DNA from 2 places in the Stenotrophomonas sp. YJH_SMC_27 genome. Region 1 is predicted to be linked to the other one. Evidence: riboswitches for the same ligand, from Rfam matches in the RefSeq annotation. Region 1 holds a riboswitch; the other holds the start of a gene.
What was found. A riboswitch is a leader RNA that binds a small molecule or an ion and turns the genes downstream of it on or off. The one in region 1 is predicted to bind cobalamin.
Positions count from the first base shown of each region.

Region 2: it holds a riboswitch for cobalamin, as region 1 does, so the genes downstream of both, AC5P7R_RS06455 (epoxyqueuosine reductase QueH) here and btuB (TonB-dependent vitamin B12 receptor) in region 1, are expected to answer to the same signal.

Region 1 is NZ_JCAFTA010000006.1:3,615-12,194, forward strand. It holds gene AC5P7R_RS10585 (MBL fold metallo-hydrolase) at 1-735, opposite strand, end outside; gene AC5P7R_RS10590 (NAD(P)-dependent oxidoreductase) at 923-1,561, opposite strand; gene AC5P7R_RS10595 (LysR family transcriptional regulator) at 1,670-2,599, shown strand; gene AC5P7R_RS10600 (class I SAM-dependent methyltransferase) at 2,596-3,387, shown strand; gene gph (phosphoglycolate phosphatase) at 3,450-4,118, shown strand; gene btuB (TonB-dependent vitamin B12 receptor) at 4,240-6,084, opposite strand; cobalamin riboswitch at 6,200-6,422, opposite strand; gene AC5P7R_RS10615 (histidine phosphatase family protein) at 6,566-7,144, shown strand; gene AC5P7R_RS10620 (TfoX/Sxy family protein) at 7,235-7,597, opposite strand; gene AC5P7R_RS10625 (GAF domain-containing protein) at 7,594-8,076, opposite strand; gene bioD (dethiobiotin synthase) at 8,145-8,580, shown strand, end outside.
Region 2 is NZ_JCAFTA010000003.1:89,345-97,924, reverse strand. It holds gene AC5P7R_RS06475 (NADH:flavin oxidoreductase/NADH oxidase) at 1-943, shown strand, start outside; gene AC5P7R_RS06470 (LysR family transcriptional regulator) at 947-1,858, opposite strand; gene purU (formyltetrahydrofolate deformylase) at 1,973-2,824, shown strand; gene pncA (bifunctional nicotinamidase/pyrazinamidase) at 2,911-3,537, opposite strand; gene AC5P7R_RS06455 (epoxyqueuosine reductase QueH) at 3,593-4,279, opposite strand; cobalamin riboswitch at 4,441-4,655, opposite strand; gene AC5P7R_RS06450 (patatin-like phospholipase family protein) at 4,783-6,657, shown strand; gene AC5P7R_RS06445 (DUF1028 domain-containing protein) at 6,754-7,707, opposite strand; gene AC5P7R_RS06440 (helix-turn-helix domain-containing protein) at 8,090-8,580, opposite strand, start outside.

The sequences.
Region 1 (8,580 bases):
ATCCAGCGCCGCACCTGGCGCGTAATGCCCCGGCACCACCACCTTCGGCTTCAGCGCCTGCAGCTGCTGCAGGGTCTGCAGCCAGTCGGCATGTGACTTCGGCGTCTGCGTGTCGGCCATCCACACGTGCTCGCCCGCCACCACCGGAATGCCACCGACGATCGCGCGCAGCGACGGCACCCACAGCACGGTGCGGTCCGGGGTCGGTCCGTCCAGGCCGATCAGCGGCAGGCGCTGGCCTTCCAGTTGCAGGGCATCGCCCTCCAGCACCTGCGGCAGCACGATGCGCGCGGGCACGTCGGCAGCCATCTTCGGGCCCCAGTAGGCCAGCTTGCCGGCCTGTGTCTGCTGGATGTGGGCAACGGTCTGCGCGGTAGCGACGATGCGCGCCTGCGGGAACGCATCCTGCAGCGTGGCCAGGCCGAAGTAGTAGTCCGGATCGCCGTGGCTGATATAGATCGTGGTCAACTGCTTGCCGCTGGCGCGGATCAGCTCGACCAGTTTGCGCGCGTCGCTGGCACCGAACTGCGCATTGACCAGGATCGCGTCGTGGCGGCCTTCGATCAGCACCGAGGACACCGGGAACATTGCCTGCGGGCCGGGATGGAAGGTCTGCAGGTGCAGTTGGGATTTCGTCGCGGTGGTCGGCGCCGCGGTGGCCGGTGCGGCCAGCAGCGGCGCACTGGTGAAAGTGGCGGCCAGGGCGAGGGGAAGCAGCAGGGCAGCGGTACGCATGGGAATTCCTTGTCTAGAGCCGGGCCAATGCCCGGCTGCATGTTCGCGTAGAGCCGAGCGCGGGCTATGCCGGGCGTCCTTGCCCGGCCCCCTACGGGCCGTCGCAAGCGATGTTGGCAACGGCTCCTGCCGTTGCCTTCGGCTCTACAGGGAGGTAGCGCCGGGCCATGCCCGGCGGACGGCATGATCAATACGCTGCCGTGATGATCTGCTTGGGGTACTTGTGCGCTTCCAGCTCGGCGACGAACGCCGCGCCGTAGTCGGCATAACTGATGCGGCTGTGGCCGCTGGCGTCGGCCAGGAAGGCCCTGGGCTGCACGCGGTAATGGCCCCGCTCTTCGCCCGGGCCGATTTCGGCGGCCGGCGAGAAGAAGGTCCAGTCCAGGTCGTCCACCGCCTGCAGTCGATTGAAGGCTTCTCGATGGGCCAGCGCGTATGGCTTGTAGGCCTCCGGGAAGGTGGGGGTATCGACCAGCTGCACGCCGGGTGCGACTTCCAGGCTGCCGGCACCGCCGACCACCACCAGGCGCGGTACACCGGCCTTGCGCGCGGCCGCGGCCAGCTGTGCGGCCACCTCGCCGACGCGGCCGATGTCATCGCCCGGGCGTGGGCCGTAGGCGCTGGCCAGCACGTCGTGGCCGGCGATGGCGGCGACCAGCGCGTCCTGGTCATCCAGCGAGGCGACCACCGGATGGGCGCCGGCCAGTTCGGCCGGAAGATCCTGCGCGCTGCGCACGATGACAGTGAGTTCGTGGCCGTTCGCCAGCGCGTGGCGGGCGATCTGGCGGCCGATGTTGCCGGTGGAACCGACGAGGGCGATCTTCATGGCAGGACTCCGTGGGGCGGTGTGGGGGGGGGACGCGGCCACTGTAGGCCGCTGCAGTCGCTCGAAAAACAGCGTATAACGCGCTTGTTTGTTGCATGGATCGAGCATATGGACCGATTGACCGCCATGACCGTGTTCGTCGAGGTGGCCGAGCGCGGCAGCCTGACCGCAGCGGCAGAGGTGCTGGACATGTCACGGGCGATGGTCAGCCGTTACCTGGCCGAGGTCGAGGGTTGGCTGGGCGCGCGCCTGCTGCACCGGACCACACGGCGGGTCAGCCTGACCGGCCCCGGCGAAGCGGCGCTGGCGCGCTTCCGGCAGATGCTGGCGATAAGTGAGGAACTGCAGGGCGAGCTGGCCAGCGATGATCCCGAACCGCACGGCACGCTGCGGGTGACCGCCAGCGTGTCGTTCGGGCAGAGCCACTTGGCACGAGCGGTGGCCGGTTTCGTCGCGCGCCATCCTGCCGCGCGCATCGAACTGCTGCTGGTCGACCGCACCGTGAACCTGGTGGAAGAACGGGTGGACCTGGCCGTGCGCATCGCGCGCCAGATCGATCCCAGCCTGATCGCACGGCGGCTGGCGACCTGCCGCTCGGTGCTGTGCGCGACGCCGTCCTACCTGGAGGCGCGCGGTACGCCAACCGCTCCCGAACACCTGGCCGCGCACAACTGCCTGACCCACCACTACGTCGGCAAGAGCCTGTGGCAGCTGCACCGCGATGGCCGTTCGCTGTCGGTGGCTGTGGGCGGCAACATCAGTGCCAACGAGGCATCGCTGCTGCTGGAGGCGGTGCGGGCCGGTGCCGGTATCGCCATGCTGCCGACCTACCAGGTGGCGCCGATGCTGCGCAGTGGCGAACTGGTCGAACTGCTGCCCGAATTCAGTCTGGACGAGCTCGGCATTCATGCCGTGTACGCATCACGGCGACAGCAGCCCGCTATCATGCGGCGATTCCTGGACTTCCTGGGCGAGTGCTTCGCCGGCCCGGCCTTCCAGGATCTGGATTGGCGCCCGCCGGGCACGGAGGATACATGAACCATGGACAGGCCTTGATCGACCACAACCGTGCTGCCTGGGACCGCCAGGCCAGTGAAGCGCGCGAATGGTCGCGCCCGGTGGAAAGCTCAACGATTGCTGCCGCGCGCGCAGGCCGCTGGCAGGTGCATCTGACGCCGCGCGCGTTGCCGCTGGACTGGATGGGCGACGTGCGCGGCCGTCGCATCCTGTGCCTGGCCTCGGGTGGTGGCCAACAGGCACCGGTGCTTGCTGCCGCTGGCGCCGATGTCACCGTGTTCGACCTCTCCGACGGGCAGCTTGAACAGGACCGCGCGGTCGCCGCGCGCGATGGCCTGCAGCTGCGCACCGTGCAGGGTGACATGCGCGACCTGCACGTGTTTGCCAATGACAGTTTCGATGTGGTGTTCCACCCGATCTCGAACCTCTACGTCCCTGACGTGCGCCCGGTATGGACTGAATGCCGCCGCGTGCTGGCGCGCGATGGCATGCTGATGGCCAGTTTCTACAATCCGGTGCTGTTCGTGGGTGCGCGCGATCCGCAGCTGGATGCACAGGGCCTGATCCGTCCGCAGTACGCCATTCCCTATTCGGACCTGGAAGACCTGCCGCAAGCCGAACGCGAGGCGAAGCTGGCCCGTGGCGACGCATTGACCTTTGGCCACAGCCTGACCGAGCTGATTGGTGGCCAGCTGGATGCCGGCTTCGTCATCGATCGCTTCATGGAAGACTGGCAGCCGCGGCCGCGCTTCCTGATCGACCGTTATCTTCCCACCTTCCTGGCCACCCGGGCGCGCCGGATCGGTTGAGGCGGATCGGCGCGGAAACCAGCGGCGTACAATGGGGGCCCACGTCGTGCAGGTACCGTTCCTTGTCGTATCCCTATCCACTGGTCGTGTTCGACCTTGATGGCACGCTGGTCGACAGCGCAGCTGATATCGCCGAAGCGCTGAACCGCACGCTGGAGGACATCGGCATGGCACGCGTGCCGGAAGCCACCGTGCTCGGCTGGATCGGCGACGGTGTGCGCCGCCTGGTCGAACAGGCCGTGCATGCGGCAGGCCGCGAGGTCGACCTGGTCGAAGTGATGCCGGTGTTCATGGTGCACTACCGTGAATGCCTGCTGCGCAGCCCGCGCCTGTTCGATGGCGTGGCCGACGCACTGGCGCAGCTGCGCGCGCGCGACGTGCCACTGGCGATCTGCACCAACAAGCCCGAAGCACTGGTGCCGCCGCTGCTGCAGCACCTGGGCATTGGTGATGCGTTCGCGCTGATACTGGGCGGTGATTCGCTGCCGCAGCGCAAGCCCAGTGGCGAACCGCTGCGGCACATCGCCGCGCATTTCGCGCTGCCGGTGGAGGCGTGCCTGATGGTGGGAGATTCGTTGACCGACTACCGCGCCGCCGAAGATGCGGGCATGCCGATCGCGCTGGTGCGCTACGGCTATCCGCGCGGCCTGGACCTGGGCAGCGCGCACGCGGTGGCAGTGATCGACGACCTGCGTGAGTTGCCGGGGTTGGCCGCGGGCGTTCGGGCGTAGAGCCGAGCCCACGCTCGGCTGCTTTTCATTGCGTGAGCCGAGCATGGGCTCGGCTCTACAGTAGATCGACGCCATGCGTCGATGGCATCAGGAGGCGCCGGGCGATGCCCGGCGCGCGCCTTCATTTCGGCTGGTAACGCACGCTCAGCTGGTACTCGCGGCCGGGCTGGTTGAACCACGCCACGGTCTCGTAGCGGCGATCGAACACATTGGCGACACGCGCCAGCAGCGTCCACGACGGCGTCAGCGCGTACTCGGCGCGCAGGTCCAGCGTACCGTAACCGCCGACCTTTATCGTGTTGGCTGCATTGTCATAACGCTTGCCTGAACCCTGAACCGTCAGACCGGCGCGGAAGTCGCCGAAGCGGCGGTCGATGTCCAGGCGTGCGGTCTGCTGCGCGCGGCGCGGCAGCCAGTTGTCGAACTGGGTGCTGCCATGGGTACGGTTGCGCGGGTCGGTGTAGCTGAGCTGTGCGTTGATGTCGAAGCCGGCCAGCAGCACGCCACCGGTCAGTTCGGCGCCGCGGATGCGGGCCTTCTCCACTTGCTGCATCCTGAAGGTCGCCGCATCGTAGGTAATCAGATCATCGATGCGGGTTTCATATACGTCCAGGCCCCAGTGCCAGCCCTGTCCCTGCTGCGAAACGCCCAGGTTGGCGCTCTTGGACTTCTCCGGGTTCAACGTCGGCACGCCGCTCCACGGGTCGTACAGATCGCTGAAGGTCGGCGCCTTGAACGCGGTGCCATAGCTGGCGTTGAGGCGCAGGCCGTGGCCCAGTTCCATCGCCCAGCCGGCGCTGCCGGTGGCGTGGTTGCCGAACTGCTGGTTGTCGTCGTTGCGTGCGCTGACCTGCAGCTGGTGGCGGCCGAAGCGGCCCTGGTACTGCACGAACACGCCGGTGCTGCGACGGCTGTCGACGAGGTACCCGGCGCTGCTGCCATCCAGGTTGTCTTCGCTCCAGTCCACGCCGGTGCTCAGCAGCTGGCCTTCGGCCATGCCGAAGTCGCCCTGCAGCGAGGCGCTGTCACGATGGGTCTGGGCGCTGCCACGGGCATCGAAGTCGCCGAAGTTGTCCGACTCGTTGTCACTGCGGCCGACATTGGCGGTGAACGCCAGGCGTTCGGACGGGGTGTAGCGCAGCTTGCCGGACAGCACCTGCTGGCGGGTTTCCGAATAGTTGTAGTAGCCGTCGTAATGGTTCTTTCCGTCGGCACGCAATGCACTGCCTTCCACGTTCCATTGGTCGTTGAAGGTGTAGCCACCGCGCAGGCTCTTGGACAGGTTGCGGTAGCCGTCGCGGTCATGCTCGTCGGCAAAGCAGCCCGCGGTGAACACCGAGGAGGAGCCGCGGCAGGCATCGATGCCATCGGAATGCTGGTAGGCGATGTCAGCGCCGAACCAGCCGCGTTCGGTGCCGCCGCCAATGCCGCCACTGGCCTCGCGCAGTCCATTGCTGCCGCCACCGAGCTGGAAATGCGGGGCGAAGTCACCCTGGCTGCGGCGGGTGAAGATCTGGATCACGCCACCGATGGCGTCCGCGCCGTACAGGCTGGACTGCGGGCCACGCACGATCTCCACGCGCTCGATCTGTGCCAGCGGCAGGTCCTGGTACATCGCCAGGCCGAGGTCGGCGCTGTTGATGCGCACGCCATCGACCAGCACCACGGTGTGGCCGGAGTTGGTGCCGCGCAGGAACAGCGAGCTCTGCTTGCCCAAGCCGCCGGCATTGGTCAGGTTGATGCCGGCGCGGCCGCGCAGCAGTTCCTGCAGCGAGGTGGCCTGGCTGGATTCGATCTGCGCGCGGTCGATCACCTGGGCCGGCGCGATGCTGTCCTGCAGGGCGATCGGGGTGCGGGTCGCAGTGACCAGGATCTGGTCGAGCGCGGTGGTGTCATTGGCGGCCTGGGCCAGCGCGGGCAGGGCGGCCAGCACGGCCAGGGACAACATTCGGGACTGCAGCTTCATGGGGGACTCCAGGTGCCACGCACGCCCGCGTGGCGAAGGGGAGGAGCCGCGAAGGCAGGCACGCGCCGATGCCGCAGCGCACGCCACGGTCATCCAGCGCCATGCCCACCGCATCGCGACCTGAGGCTTCCGGGCCGGTCTCCGGGCTTGCCGCCGGGCGGCGCGAGGCCGCCGTCCAGGCGCCTTCCCATGCCTGAGGCACAGTGGCAGTGTTGCCCGGAACTGACGTGCTTACCGTTGCGGGGGCAGCGCCGGCCTGGCGTGGAATCACGCGTCACCGGCTTCCCGTTTCAACCTGCCGGCCGTGGCCGCAGGTCACCTGGAAGTGCGCGCAGTCTACGGCATCGCAGGCAGTCCCGTTGCGTCGCGCCTGCTCGACTGCCTTTGCTGTGCCCTTAGAATGGTCCCTCGATCCCGTGGTGCCGTTGCCGATGTCCGCCCGTTTTCCGCTGTCCCCGCGTTGCCTGTACGGAACGCACGCATGATCCTCGACCTGGTCCGCCATGCCGGCAACGGTCGCGATGAGTTCCTCGATGGCCGCAGCGACCCACCGCAGCTGGCCCGCCTGCCGCAGGAACTGGTCGACGCCTACGCCGCGCAGCCCTGGGAGCGGGTGATCAGTTCGCCGCGGCTGCGCGCGCTGCACACGGCAATGGCGCTGGCCACGCCGCGCGGGCTGGACGTGGAAGCGGACGAGGAATGGGAGGAACTGGATTTCGGCGATTGGGACGGGCATTCGCTGTTCGACCTGCCGGAGGATGCACTGGCTGCCTTCCATGCTGACCCGCATGCGTTCCCGCCGCCGAACGGCGAAAGCTGGGGCCACTTCGAGCGGCGCATCGCGCGCGCGCTGGATCGCCTGCTCGATGATGACGATCCGGTGCCGACGCTGGTGGTCAGCCATGGCGGCCCGCTGCGCATGGTGCTGTCGAAGGTCTGCGGCCTGCCGATGTCGCTGTGCTGGGCGCTGCGCATCGACCATGGCACGCGCCTGCGTGTGTGGCTGGAGCGCGGTGAGGCCGGGCTGGTGGGCGAATTGCTGGAGCTGCAGCAGCCCTGACCCATCGGTAGTGCCGGCCGCTGGCCGGCAGCCTCGGAAACGCTGCGAAGATCATGCAGTTGCCGGCCAGCGGCCGGCACTACCATGCCGTCAATCCTCGTCCGCATCCTCGGCAACGCTGTCTTCCGCGTCATCGTCGGCATCGAAGCGCTGCTCATGCACCGGGCCCGACGCCGGGCCGGCCGCCTTCAGCGGATGCGCGGCGATGCGCGCTTCATAGTCCTGTACCAGCGCATCGCGCTGCGGCTCGCTCAGTTCCTGCCAGTGGCAGTCCAGCAACGCACCTTCCAGCGAGTACAGCAGGTTCAGGCTGGGCTTGAAGCCGGCACGCTTGACCTTGACGAAGGCACCGACCGCTCCGATCGCGACCAGGTCGTCGCGGCTGCGCAGGCCGACCTGGCGCAGCCAGGCCGCGCTCTTGGGGCCGATGTTGCGCAGCTTGGGTGCGTTCATCCCAGCGCCTCGACGAACACGCGGGCGATGGCTTCCAGGCCGGCCTGGTCGTCGGCATCGAAGCGGCCCACCTTCGGGCTGTCGATGTCGAACACGCCGATCAGTTCATCGCCGCGCAGCAGCGGCACCACCAGCTCCGAACGCGAGGCCGAATCACAGGCGATGTGGCCGGGGAAGGCGTCGACATCCTCCACGCGCTGGGTGACCCGCTGGCTGGCGGCGGCACCGCACACGCCCTTGTCCAGCGGGATGCGCACGCAGGCCGGCAGGCCCTGGAACGGGCCGACCACCAGTTCCTTGCCATCGTACAGGTAGAAACCCACCCAGTTCAGGTCGGGCAGGGCGTGGTAGACCAGTGCGGAGAGGTTGGCCGCGTTGGCGATGCGGTCGGACTCGGCGTAGACCAGGCCACGGGCCTGTTCCAGCAGCTGGGCGTATTGTTCCGGCTTGCTGCCGGTGAGCGAGGCATTGGCGAACATGCCCGCAGTCTAGCAAGCGCGACGGGCCGGCGATAATGCACGCTCTGTTGCCCTGTTGGAGCCAATCGATGCCGTTGCCTGCCACGCTGCCGCCCGCCCTGTTCGTTACCGGCACCGACACCGAAATCGGCAAGACCGCGGCCAGCACTGCGCTGCTGCATGCGCTGCGCCGGCGCGGCCTGCGTGCAGTCGGCATGAAGCCGGTGGCCAGTGGCAGCGAAGACCTGGGGCAGGGCCTGCGCAACGAGGACGCGCTGGCACTGCAGGCGGCCAGCTGGCCGGTGCCGGACTATGCCGACCTGAACCCGTATGCGCTGCGGCAGCCGCTGGCACCGGAGCTGGCGGCGGCCGAGGACGGCGTGCAGGTGGAACTGGCGCCGATCGTGGCCGCGTTCGCGCGACTGCGCGCGCAGGCCGATATCGTGGTGGTGGAGGGGGTTGGCGGTTGGCTGGCGCCGGTCTCGGCCACGCTGGACCAGCTCGACCTGGTGCGTGCGCTGCAGC
Region 2 (8,580 bases), on a different contig from region 1:
GATCCTGGAAGCCACCGCAGTCGAGCCGCGTGGCCGCATCAGCTGGGCCGACCTGGGCCTTTGGGATGACGGCACCGAGGCCGCGCTGGCGCAGGTGCTGGCCAGCGTCCGCCGCTGGTCGCCGATGCCGCTGGGCATCCAGCTCGGCCATGCCGGTCGCAAGGCGTCGGTGAACCGCCCTTGGGACGGCGGTGGTCAACTGCCAGCCGACGACACGCGTGGCTGGATCACCGTGGCGCCGTCGCCGCTGCCGTTCCATGCTGCCGATCCGGCGCCGCAGGAACTGGACGAGGCCGGCATCGCCGAGCTCGTTGCTGCCTTCGCCGCCAGTGCGGTGCGCGCCGAGCGCATGGGCTTCGAGCTGATCGAGCTGCATGCCGCGCACGGCTACCTACTGCACCAGTTCCTGTCGCCGCTGAGCAACCGCCGCACCGATGGCTACGGTGGCTCATTGCCGAACCGCCTGCGCCTGCTCGTGGAAGTATTCGACGCCGTGCGTGCGGCGGTATCGGACAAGGTCGCCGTGGGCGTGCGCATCTCCGCCAGCGACTGGGTCGATGGCGGCTGGGATCTGGTGCAGAGCGAAGCGCTGGCCCAGGTGCTGGACGCGCGCGGCTGCAACTTCCTGCACGTTTCCAGCGGTGGCCTGGACGAGCGCCAGAAGATCACCGTCGGCCCGGGCTACCAGGTGCCGTTCGCAGCAGCGATCAAGGCCAAGGTGCGCATGCCGGTGATCGCGGTGGGCATGATCACCGAACCGGAGCAGGCCGAATCGATCCTGCGCCATCGCCACGCCGATGCGGTAGCGCTGGCACGCGGCATTCTCTACGACCCGCGCTGGCCGTGGCACGCTGCTGCCGCATTGCGCGACAGCGTGGAGCCGGCGCCGCAGTACCTGCGCTGCGAGCCGCGCGAGGCGCGTGGCGTGTTCAAGACGCGCTGAGGCTCACACCCGCCAAGCCGGCGCGATGCCGGCCTGAAGGTGATCGAACAGCGCGCGGATCTTGGCGGTGAAATCGCGGCGGTCGCTGACGCAGAAGTAGACCTCCATCGGTTCCGGGCGCCACGCGGTGTCGGCGCCGAACACCGCCTGCAGGCGGCCATCGCGCAGGTACGGCTCGGCCACGAAGGCGGCCAGCCGGGTGATGCCGGCACCGGCCGCCGCCAGTGTCGCCAGCGCATCGATGTCATCGCAGACCATGCTCGGTGGCAGCGCGGCGTCCACGCGCTGGCCGTCCTTCAGCAGGCCCCAGCGCAATGGCCGGCCATCGGTGGGGAAGCGGTGCAGCAGCCCGCGATGACCGCCCAGCTCGGATGGCTGTTGCGGGGTGCCGCGTGCCTTCAGGTAGGCCGGCGAGGCGCAGAACACGAACGGAATACGCGCCAGCTGCCGCGCCACCACCCCGTCCTCCAGTTGGGCCCCGATGCGGATGCTGGCATCCACCGCTTCCGGGCCATGCTGCACGGCGCGGTCGGTCAGGCGCAGCTCCAGCTGCAGTTGCGGGTAGCGCTGCTGCAGCGAAGGCAGCAACGGCGCCAGCACATGGCGGCCGAACGCACTGCTGCTGGCGATGCGCAGCGGCCCGGCCGGTTCGATGTCGCCGGAGGTGACCATCGCCTGCGCGCGCGCCAGGTCGGCCTCGATGTGGCGCACCTGCGCCAGGTACAGCGCCCCGGCTTCGCTGAGCGCCAGTTGGCGCGTGCTGCGGTTCAGCAGCCGTACGCCCAGATGCGCCTCCAGCCGGTTGATGTTCTGCCCGACCGCGGTGGCGCTGATGCCAAGGATGCGGGCCGCGGCGGCAATGCTGCCGGTCTCTGCGGTGCGGGTGAAGCTGCGGATCAGTTGCAACAGGTTCATGACCGACCAGCTTGCCACGGGAAGATCCAAGTATCGCTTGGTACTGAACCAAGCAGGTCGGTTGCACCCGTGATCATCCGGCCGCTGGGCAGGGCGCTGCCCTACACTGTGGCGATGCGCCCCGATTCCATCCTCACCCTGTCCTGCCCCGACCGTACCGGCATCGTCTATCGCGTGTCCGGCCTGCTGTTCGACCACGGCTGCAACATCCTCGACGCCCAGCAGTTCGGCGACGAGGAAAGCGGCCGCTTCTTCCTGCGCGTGCATTTCGATCGCGATGCCGGCCTGCCGCTGGAGACCGTGCACGCCGCGATGGCCACGCTCGCCCAGGACTTCGGCATGGACTGGCAGCTGCACGATGGCCGCCGCCGCGCACGCCTGCTGGTGCTGGTCAGCAAACAGGGGCATTGCCTCAACGACCTGCTGTTCCGCGCCCACAGCGGCCAGCTGAAGGTCGACATTGCGGCGGTGGCGTCCAACCACGCCGACTTCGCGCCATTGGCCGCCTCCTACCAGGTGCCGTTCCACCACCTGCCGGTGACCGCCGATACGCGCGCGGTGCAGGAGCAGCAGATCATCGACCTGGTCGAGCGTGAGCGCATCGACCTGGTGGTGCTGGCGCGCTACATGCAGATCCTGTCACCCACGCTGTGCCGCGCGCTGGCCGGCCGTGCGATCAACATCCACCACAGCTTCCTGCCCAGCTTCAAGGGCGCGCAGCCGTACCACCAGGCGCACGCGCGCGGGGTCAAGATCATCGGTGCCACCGCGCACTACGTCACCGAGGACCTGGACGAAGGCCCGATCATCGAACAGGACGTGGCCCGCGTTGACCATGCGATGGCGCCGCGCGAACTGGTGCGGCTGGGCAGTGATACCGAATCGCTGGTGCTGGCGCGTGCGGTGCGCCGCCATGTGGAACACCGCATCCTGCTCAATGGGCATCGCACGGTGGTGTTCCGGTAATCGCCCATCCCGCGTCCGCCGGGCATGGCCCGGCGCTACCCATGGGCGCGATCCGGTAGCGCCGGGCCATGCCCGGCGGTCGCGCGTCAGGCGAGCGCAATCCCCGCCTTGCCCAGCGCCTCGCGCACCATCACGTCGTTGGCTTCGGTCACCGGCTTGGTCAGCTCCCACAGGAACTTCACCCGGAAGCCGGACTTCACCGCGTCCTGCGCGCTCCACAGCACGCAGTAATCGCGGGCCAGGCCGCACACGTGCACTTCGCGGATGCGGCGCTCATGCAGCCAGCCGGCCAGGCCGGTGGCCGGGCGCTCGCCATCGGGACCGTGGTTCTCGCGGAAGGCGCTGTACGAATCCACCTGTTGGCGCGTGCCCTTGCGCAGGATCAGGTCGGCCATGGCCCAGTCCACGCCCGGGTGCAGAGCGGCGCCATCGCTGCCCTGCACGCAATGGTCGGGCCACAGGGTCTGTGGCTGCGCGTGCAGCAGGATGGTCTCGAACGGACGCTTGCCGGGGTGCTGGCTGGCGAACGAGGCGTGATCGGCCGGGTGCCAGTCCTGGGTGGCCACCACCGTGCGGTAGCGGCGCTGCGCCAGCAGTCCGGCAATCGGTGCCACCAGCGCATCACCCTGGTCGCAGGCCAGCGCGCCACCCGGCATGAAGTCCGGCTGCAGGTCGATCACCAGCAGGGCGACGTCGGCGGGCAGGGCGGTCATGGCAGATCCACTACAAGAGAAGGGGCGACCAGCGTGGCCGCCCCTCGCTCACACGTCAATCGCCCTGCGGCGTCCCAGCGTCCTGCCCGTAGTACAGCAGGCCGATTTTGATCCGCTCGCGGCCGTTCTCGCGACGGTGGCGGTTGGCATCGCGCAGCGAATACACGCAGCCGCAGTACTCCTGCTGGTAGAACTGCTCGCGCTTGCTGATCTCGATCATGCGGTTGGCACCGCCGCCCTTGCGCCAGTTGTAGTTCCAGTACTGCAGGCCTTCGTAGCGCGAGGCGGCGCGGATGCCGCAATCGTTGATCTGCGCCATGTTCTTCCAGCGCGAGATGCCCAGCGACGAACTGATGGTGTCGTAGCCGTGCTCGTGCGCGTACAGCGCAGTGCGTTCGAAACGCATGTCGAAGCACATCGTGCAGCGGATGCCGCGTTCGGGCTCGTTCTCCATGCCACGCGCACGGCTGAACCAGTTGTCGGTGTCGTAGTCGCAGTCGATGAAGGGAATGCCATGCTGCTCGGCGAAGCGGATGTTTTCCTGCTTGCGCAGTTCGTATTCCTTCACCGGATGGATGTTGGGGTTGTAGAAGAAGATCGCGTAGTCGATCCCGGAGGCGGTGATCGCCTCCATTACCTCGCCGGAGCAGGGCGCGCAGCATGAATGCAGCAGCAGGCGCTTGCCGTTGGCAGGCAGGGTCAGGGTGGGGCGTTGGAACTCGGTCATCGTCAGGTACCGCATGGACCGCCGGCAACGGCGGTGGCCCATGCATCTGTGCGTGGGTGGACAGGGCTGGCCGGATACCGTGAAAAGGACGCACGCGGCCGCACTGCCCGCACGCGCAGGTCAGCGACGGCCCCGGCACCCTCCCCGCGGAGAGTCCAGGTCGAGTCAGGGGACGGTCGTGTCCCCCGGCCGGGGCCGGTATTCGGGCTGATGGACACGGGCCGCAGCCCACCTACTACCTGCCGCTTCCCAGGCGCGAGCCCAGTGCTGTTGGCAGGATTCGTTTCCATTCACCGCTGCGGGGCAGCTCCGGAATGGGCGCGCCAGGCGCCTTCACCGGATTCCCGTTCAAATCCCTGTCGCCATCAACGCTGCGGCGGGGATACCTTCGGCGTGCCCACGGTGGACGCGTCGAGGGCAATGGTCAAGGGTCAATGAAAGCTCGGGGCTGTGGTCCGTTTCTCAGGCCGTGAGAGCGCCGCTTGCCATACTGGGCATCGACAGACGGGAGGTGGCTCGTGGCGGCGAAGTACTGCGATCTGGTCATGAAAGGCGGCATCACCAGCGGCATCGTGTACCCCAATGCGGTACTGGCGCTGGCGCGCGAGTATCGCTTCAAGAGCATCGGCGGCACCTCGGCCGGCGCCATTGCTGCGGCGGTGGCGGCTGCGGCGGCATGCGGCGATCGTCGCCAGCAGGCCGGCGAGCACCTGCCCAGTGATGCCGGTTATGGGGGGCTGTCGGCGGTGTCGGCGCAGCTGTCGCGGCGCGGGTTCATCTACAGCCTGTTCCAACCGGCGCGGGGTGCGCGTGCGGCCTATCGGCTGCTGGTGGTGCTGACCGGCAATGCGGGCCTGCCACACAAGCTGCTGTGCCTGGCGGTGGCGGTATTCGAGATCGCGCCGCTGGAAGTGCTGGTGTCGCTGGCGCTGCTGCTGGGCCTGGGCGGGTGGGGCGGCGGCTGGAGCGGTGTGGCCGCCACGCTGCTGCCGTCGCTGCTGTGCGCCTACGGTACCGGTGTGGCCGGTGCCGCGCTGCGCGTGGCCCGCGTGGCACGGCGCAACCTGCTGGGCCTGTGCAGTGGCCTCGGCCGCGATGCACGCAAACCGGCGTTGACCGAGTGGCTGCATGAGTGCCTGCAGCAGTTGTCAGGCAAGCCACTTGATGCACCGCTGACCTTCGCCGACCTGCACGACGCACCGCGCTATGCCGGCGAGCCGGACAGCCCGCACGCGATCAGCCTGCAGATGATCACCACCTGCGTCTCGCACAACGAGCCGCGTACGCTGCCACTGGGCGGCGCGCAGTTCTGGTTCCTGCGCGAAGAGTTCGAGCAGTTGTTCCCGGCCAGCGTGGTGCAGTGGCTGGTGGATCAGGCTGGCCCGCCGCTGGACGTGGAGGGGCGGCAGTACTACCACCTGCCGCAGGGCCCGAAGCTGCCGGTGCTGGTGGCCACACGCATGAGCCTGAGCTTCCCGTTGCTGATCAGCGCGGTGCCACTGCACGAACCCTCGCGCCGCGAGCGCCGCTGCGAACCCACCGCGCCGGCGGCCGACCCCGAGCACAACGTGGCCGACAGCATGGAAGGGCTGACCAGCGCCGGGCAGGCTTGCGGTCCGGTGATCACCGCCTTCCGCATCTGCTGGTTCTCCGATGGTGGCATCAGCAGCAACTTCCCGATCCATCTGTTTGACGCCGCATTGCCGCGCTGGCCGACCTTCGCCATCAACCTGGTCTACCCGCAGCACGCCGAAGACGTGAGCCAGGGCAGCGGTAGCCGGCAGGCACTGGAGCATGCCGTGTTCCTGCCCACCGAGAACCGCCACGGCTGGCAACGGCATTACCAGTCCATTGCCACGCCGCTGGCCGCAGCCGAGCTGGGGCGTTTCCTGTTCGCGGTGGTGGCGACCATGCAGAACTGGCGCGACCTGCTGCAGGCGCGCGCGCCGGGTTATCGCGACCGCATCGTGCATGTGAGCCTGCAGGGCGACGAAGGTGGCATGAACCTGGACATGCCGCAGGAGGTGCTGACCCGCATCGCCGACAAGGGCAGCCTGGCCGGTGCGCGGTTCTGTTCGTTCTCGTTCGAGAACCACTACTGGATCCGCTGGCGCAACCTGGCCTCGGCCTACCAACGGTACACGCTGGAAGTGGCCCGTACCGACGACCCGGCGCAGCAGGTACTGGCCTATCGCGCGGCGTACTCGATGGTCGCTCGCGGCGAACCGACACCGCCGTCGTACAAGCTGGGCTCGGAAGACAAGCGTCGCGGCTCGCAGCAGCTGTGGGCGCAGATGGTCGAGCAGGGCCGAACCTGGGAGGACCTGGGCCCTGACCTGACCGACGGCGCACCGCGTCCGCTGCCGCAGATGAAGGTGACGCCGATCTACTGAGCCGGTTCTTGGTAGATCCACGCCGTGCGTGGATGCATCTCGAATCGGGGTCAGATCCGTTCTCCTATGGAAAATGGATCTGACCCCTGCGGTGGCTCATCGCCAGGGGGCAACCACCGCATCATCCTGCAAGGGTGCATACAACGGCAGCGCCAGCTCCTGCTTCACCCAGCCCGGATTGAGCGCACGCAGGCCGGCCAGGTATTCGCGGGCCAGTGCGATATCCCCTTGCCGCATCGCCAGGCGCGCAGCGCGCGCCCAGGTGCGGTCCCAGCCGTGGGCCAGTGACAACGAGGTCGCCAGCGCAGCGCGCGCACCCGCCACATCACCCTTCTCCCAGCGCTCCTCCGCGCGGATGATCGCCTCGTTGGACAGGCGCATGTCGTACAGCTCGCGCAGCCTCGCGACCGCGCGCGGGTCGGCGTCCACGCGCAGATCGGTGTCCTGCCAGTCGCCCCCCGGCGTGCGCACCAGCAGCGCGGCCGACCACTGCCCACTGCGCTGGCCGCCCGCGGCCTGGCCGGCTTCCAGCGCCGCCAGCAAGCGTGTGGCAAGCGCTCCGTGCGAAGCCGTAAAGGTACGTTGCATTGCCGTCAGCACGTCCGGTCCGGCCAGGCCATTGCCCTGCACGCTCAACATGCCGTCGCCGTGCGCACCGGCCCAGCTGGCCTGCTGCGCGGTGGCGCCGGTGTATTGCGCATTGCCACCGCGCGCACTGATCAGCCCCACCTGGCGCTCGGCGAGCGTGGTGCCATCGAAGTTGCCGTCTTCATCCAACAGCTGCTTCAGCACCTGTGCAGGTGTACGACCTTTGGCCAGTAGTTCAAGGCCTTTGGACCCATAGGTCGGGTTGGTCTCGAACTGGCTGGCGACCGCGCCGACCTTCGCCTGCGCCCACGGCACCCCCACGCCCCCGACCGCCAGGTTGTGCGTGGCGACCGCCACCCCGCAGTCGCCGGCCTCGTTGCAGGCGGCGATGGAAAAGGTCGCCCACGCCGGCGCGGCGACGGCAGCGAGCAGCAGGGCCAGGCAAGAGCGCAACAGGGACATGGGTGTCTCCATGGGCAGGCATTGCATTGGGATGCAGCCTACGCACGAAAGGTTTAGTAGATCCACGTCATGCGTGGATGCGCTTCGATGAAGGCTCGAAATATTCGATCTCGATCGGATTCCATCCACGCATGGCGTGGATCTACGGTGTCGACCAAGGTCAGCACCCACCAACAGCAGCGGGAAACTGTCGAAGGCGGGGGTGGGTCCGGTTGCGGGGGCGTGAGCGCCATGGATGGCGCGACCGAGCCTACATGGACGTATTCACGGCGTCCCCCGCAACCGGACCCATCCCGCATCCCACGGAATGCCGGCTTTTGCCGTGGCCGTTGCCGTTGCTTCGGCCTCTGCAGGTGCAGGGCGCAGCCCTGCCGAACCAACCCTACCGCCCCGGCAACTGCGCGAACGCGCGCTGCATGCAGTCCTCGCGCGGGCACACCCGGCACCCCGGGCCGATCGACACCGAATTGCCCGGGCTCTGCACATCCAGCCCCAGCGAATACACCAGACGTTCGGCATGCTGCAGGTCACAGCCCAGTGCCACCGCGAAGGTCTTGCGCGGCTGGCCATGGCCGACCGGCCCGCTGCTGACCTGCCGCGCCAGCCAGAAATGACGGCGGCCGTCGGGCATGCGTGCGGTCTGGGTAAGGATGCGCCCGGGCTGGTTGAAGGCCTCGTAGACGATCCACAGCGGGCACGATCCACCTACCTGCGAGAAGTGGAAATCGGTTGCCGAATGGCGCTTGGACACATTGCCGGCGCGATCCACGCGGATGAAGAAGAACGGCAGGCCGGGCGCGCTGCGCCGCGCGAGTGTGCTCAGCCGATGGCAGACCGCTTCGAAGCCGACGCCGAACTGGTGTGCCAGCAGTT